One region of the Pueribacillus theae genome, then DNA from elsewhere that is predicted to be linked to it. Evidence: riboswitches for the same ligand, from Rfam matches in the RefSeq annotation. Region 1 holds a riboswitch; the other holds the start of a gene.
What was found. A riboswitch is a leader RNA that binds a small molecule or an ion and turns the genes downstream of it on or off. The one in region 1 is predicted to bind cyclic di-GMP.
Positions count from the first base shown of each region.

Region 2: another riboswitch for cyclic di-GMP. It lies ahead of DCC39_RS09375 (bifunctional diguanylate cyclase/phosphodiesterase); the one in region 1 lies ahead of DCC39_RS15130 (anti-repressor SinI family protein).

Region 1 is NZ_QCZG01000039.1:9,531-11,733, forward strand. Features, by position in the region: gene DCC39_RS15120 (gamma carbonic anhydrase) at 1-328, shown strand, start outside; gene DCC39_RS15125 (flavin reductase family protein) at 512-973, opposite strand; cyclic di-GMP riboswitch class I at 1,173-1,264, shown strand; gene DCC39_RS15130 (anti-repressor SinI family protein) at 1,292-1,459, shown strand; gene DCC39_RS15135 (helix-turn-helix domain-containing protein) at 1,607-1,942, shown strand; gene DCC39_RS15140 (anti-repressor SinI family protein) at 2,176-2,203, shown strand, end outside.
Region 2 is NZ_QCZG01000017.1:1,010-3,212, reverse strand. Features, by position in the region: gene DCC39_RS09385 (ATP-binding sensor histidine kinase) at 1-248, shown strand, start outside; gene DCC39_RS09380 (DUF1648 domain-containing protein) at 248-754, shown strand; cyclic di-GMP riboswitch class II at 839-923, shown strand; gene DCC39_RS09375 (bifunctional diguanylate cyclase/phosphodiesterase) at 973-2,203, shown strand, end outside.

The sequences.
Region 1 (2,203 bases):
CATCGAAGACGATGTAACTGTCGGGCATCAAGTCATTCTTCATAGTGCTATCATTCGAAAAAACGCCTTAATCGGCATGGGCTCGATTATTCTTGACAGAGCTGAAATCGGAGAAGGTGCCTTCATTGGGGCGGGCAGCCTCGTCCCTCAAGGAAAGAAAATCCCTCCAAATACGCTCGCTCTCGGAAGGCCAGCGAAAGTCGTCCGCGAATTAAATGAAAATGATTTAAAAGAAATGGCAAGAGTACGCAGAGAATATGTCGAGAAGGGACAATACTATAAAGCGAGACTTGAATCAGTGGGGGGGTCTTCATTCCCCACTGATTAATAGCGAGACTTACCAGGGAATTAACGTCCGTTACCCCCACTTAGGCTTCTCCGATTCTTCATAAAGTCTTGAAGTGGGGGTTTTACGGACGGTTGCGCCGTGGTAAAGCTCTTAAAACAGAAGAATAACGGTAACAGAAAAACTTCAGGATTATTTTCGAATCCTGAAGTTTTTTAACGCTGTTTACCTATTAAACTCTCCGTAATTTCGATCAAAATATAAGAGCGGCTGTTTATCCGCAAAGGATGCTTCCGTCACTTCTCCAAAAAATAGAATATGGTCCCCTGCCTCATGTTCTTCATAAACATGACATGTTAGAGCTGCAACAGCATCTTTTATAACAGGCAAATGATTTAAACGGACGAAGTCAACCTCATGCATTCTTTCCTTTTGCCCGGCGAAGATTATAGAATATTCTTTTTGATCCTTATTTAAGAAGCTGACCGCATATTTTTTTGCTTTTTGAAGCGCGTTTAGCATCGTTGCTCTTTTATCAATGGAAACGACAACGAGTTTCGGATCAAGTGACACTGACATAAAAGCATTCACAGTCATTCCAAAGATTTCCCCATCTATTTCTGTCGTGACAATAGTAATCCCCGTTGGAAATTTACTCATTGCATTTCGAAACGCAACATTATCCACTCACATTCCCTCCTAGCGTCCAATACACTTCCATTATGACTTTTTTTAATCTCTATGACAAATAATTAAGCAGCAAAACCATACCAGATAATTTTTTTATCCAAACAGAAAGCGACAACATTTTTAAAAAATAAACTTTATAATCAGGATATTAATAAATAGTACATAACGTCTACTACAAACAAACCATTTTAAGCCCTTCAGAAAAAGGCACACTTCGCTGAAAAGCAAGGCCGCAAAGTCACGGGTCTAAGGCTAGAAACAACTAGCTATGATGGCTGGACTACCTGGAAGCTGACAATCATTGGAGGGGAAAACATGGTTGCAAAAACAAAGAACAGTGATGACAAAGAATGGATCAATTTAATGCTGGCAGCAAAACGGTTAAACATTACTCCGGATGAAATTCGCCATTTTTTTAAACAAACAGGAAAAGAAAGAAATGATTCTTCTGTCGCATCTTCTCCATTGAAATTTACAGAATGAAGGGGAACCTGTATAATAAGAAAAAACGCTGGCGCGTTCTTTCTTAGGAAGTTAGCCAGATTGGTCTAAATTTGCGTAAGAGACAAATTTATACTTTCTTAACAAAAAGGAAAATCTGCAAAATTATATTTAAAAGAGGGATGTCAGGTGATTGGTGAAAAAGTTAAAAAGTTTCGCTTAGAAAGAGGGCTGTCATTATCAGAGCTTGCAGAACGTGCAGGTGTTGCCAAATCTTATCTAAGTTCAATCGAGAGAAATATCCAATCAAACCCCTCCATTCAGTTTCTTGAAAAAATAGCCGCTGTTTTGGATATAACGGTAGAATCTCTTTTACAAGAGCAAGACGCGAATCCAGACAACGAAGAGCTTGATGAAGAATGGGCGGAACTTGTCCGCGAAGCGATGGAATCTGGCGTAAGCAAGGAACAGTTCCGTGAATTCCTCGAATTCAACAGGTGGCGCATAAATCAGTCTAATAAATAAGTAAACAAACACTCCCTGATTGGGAGTTTTATTGTTTACATTTATTCTTTAAAACGAACCATTTATCTGTTATAATGAACAAAAGCTAAACATTCGCTTGATCTTGGAATGAATGAAACTCATTTATGAAATCGAAAAAGCGGGAATGACAAAGACACAAATTCAGCAATGATAAGGCTACATTAAATTTTTGAAATCGGGGGAAGAGAAAAAAGCAGTAATGGGGGCCTAGAATGGAAAATGCATTGGATCTGGAATGGG
Region 2 (2,203 bases), on a different contig from region 1:
CAAAAGATGAACTTCCGTTTCTTTTCGATCGCTTTTACACAAAGCCATCGAAAAGGAAAGAAGGCCACGGGTTGGGGCTGGCGATTTGTAAAGGAATTATTGAATTCCATCATGGTGAAATCACGGTTGAAAGTGAAGTAAATATAGGAACAAGTTTTGCTTTCCATCTTCCAGCTTATGTACCGTTAAAGAATGGACCATTAGAGCAAGTATCGTTATTTCGCTTAGAAAATGAAGGGGAAAATTAATGAGTGAACGTCCTGTTTTAAAAATACCGAAGACTAGATTAGAAAAAGTATTGGAAGTTGTATCGGTCATGTTGATTGGATTTATGTTTTTTCAAGTGTTCTTTTATTGGAGTGGCTTGCCAAATCGAATCCCAATCCATTTCAATGCGCGAGGGGAAGCGGATGGATGGGGAGGAAAAGAAAGCATTTTAGTGCTGCCTATTATTGGGTTGTTTCTGTTTAAAATAATGTTCTTCTTAAGTAAAGCGCCCCATATTTATAATTACCCTGTTAAAGTTACAGAAGAAAATGCCCCGAAGCTCTATTTGGAAGCGCGGAGGATGATGATTCTATTAAACTTTGAATCCACTCTTCTTTTAACAAGCTTGCATTGGGAAACGGTCCGCTCTGCTTTTGGAAAAGACGGGTTAGGTGCATGGGGCCTGCCGGTTTTTCTGCTTCTTATTTTTGGAACGATGGCCATATCCATCTTTCGCATGTTTCGCTTACGGAAAGTGGCTCCATAAAAGTGATAGACTTTTTTGGATAATCAGGATAAAATTGACATAGCCTATTGAACTAGGTATGAATGCTTACATGAAAAATCATATATTTAATAAGGAAGCAATGAACAGACCGTCGATATGTGGGCACTTGATTGTCTGGGAGCGAGTAGTGCAACCGGCCTAATTTGTTTATTGGGTCGGCATTTTTTGATCCTTACCGATTAAAAGGAGAGATAAAAATGAAAAAAGAACAATTGATAAGTAGGCAAATAACAGATATTCATCAAATTGACCGCTTACAAACCGATAAAAACTTAGAAGAAGCTTTGAAAGAGTTGGCTGATATTAAATATGCGCTCGATCAATCCTCGATCGTCGCCATCACGAATCAGAGAGGGGTTATTCTCTATGTCAATGAAAAATTTTGCAATATCTCCAAATATGAAGAACATGAATTGCTTGGCCAAGATCACAGAATTCTAAACTCAAACTGTCATTCCCGTGATTTTTTTAAAAACATGTGGGCGACGATAGGGAAAGGAAAAACATGGCGGGGAGAAATCCGCAACAAAGCGAAGGATGGTTCATTATATTGGGTAGATACAACAATCGTTCCGTTTTTGAACGAAAAAGGGAAGCCTTACCAATATATTTCAATACGAAATGATATTACGCTTCGGAAACAAATGGAAGAAGAGATCAGGCAAAGCGAGGCAATGTACCGTTTAATTACAGAAAATTCATCTGATTTGATTTCGATCATAGATAAAGAGGGGAATTTTACCTATGTATCCCCTTCTCACATAAATATTTTAAAATATGAGGAATTTGAATTAACGTCAAGCAAGCTGTTGGATTGGATACACGAAGATGATAGAGAAAATGTTTCTCAAAAAATCCAAAAGGTATTTAAAACACGAAGGCGATCTGCTCAACTGGAATTTCGTATTCGTAAGAAAAATGGAAAATACATGTATGTGGATACGAAAGTCAATTCCATTTTTAATGAAGCAAGAGAAATTAGCAGTATTGTGCTCGTGATGCGTGACATTACTGAACGCAAAAAAATTGAAAAAATAATCTATCACCTTGCATATCATGATGCATTGACAGATTTGCCGAATCGTAGACTGTTTATGAATGAATTAAGGGATGCAGTCAGTCAAGCGAAACAGTCTTCTTCAACTATTGCAGTTATGTTTATTGATTTGGATCGGTTTAAATATGTCAATGATTCATGGGGGCATGATACCGGTGATTATATTTTGACAGAGGCAGCCCGTCGCATTAGAAAGTCTCTCCGTTCGAATGATACAATCGGCAGGCTGGGCGGAGATGAATTCGCTGTTTTATTAAGAGAGGTTAAGGATAAGGAGGATGTTGAGCGTCTTACGAAGCGAATTCAAAAAAAATTCGAAGAACCGGTTGAATTCTCAGGCCAAACTTATTCGCTGTCTTGCAGTATTGGCA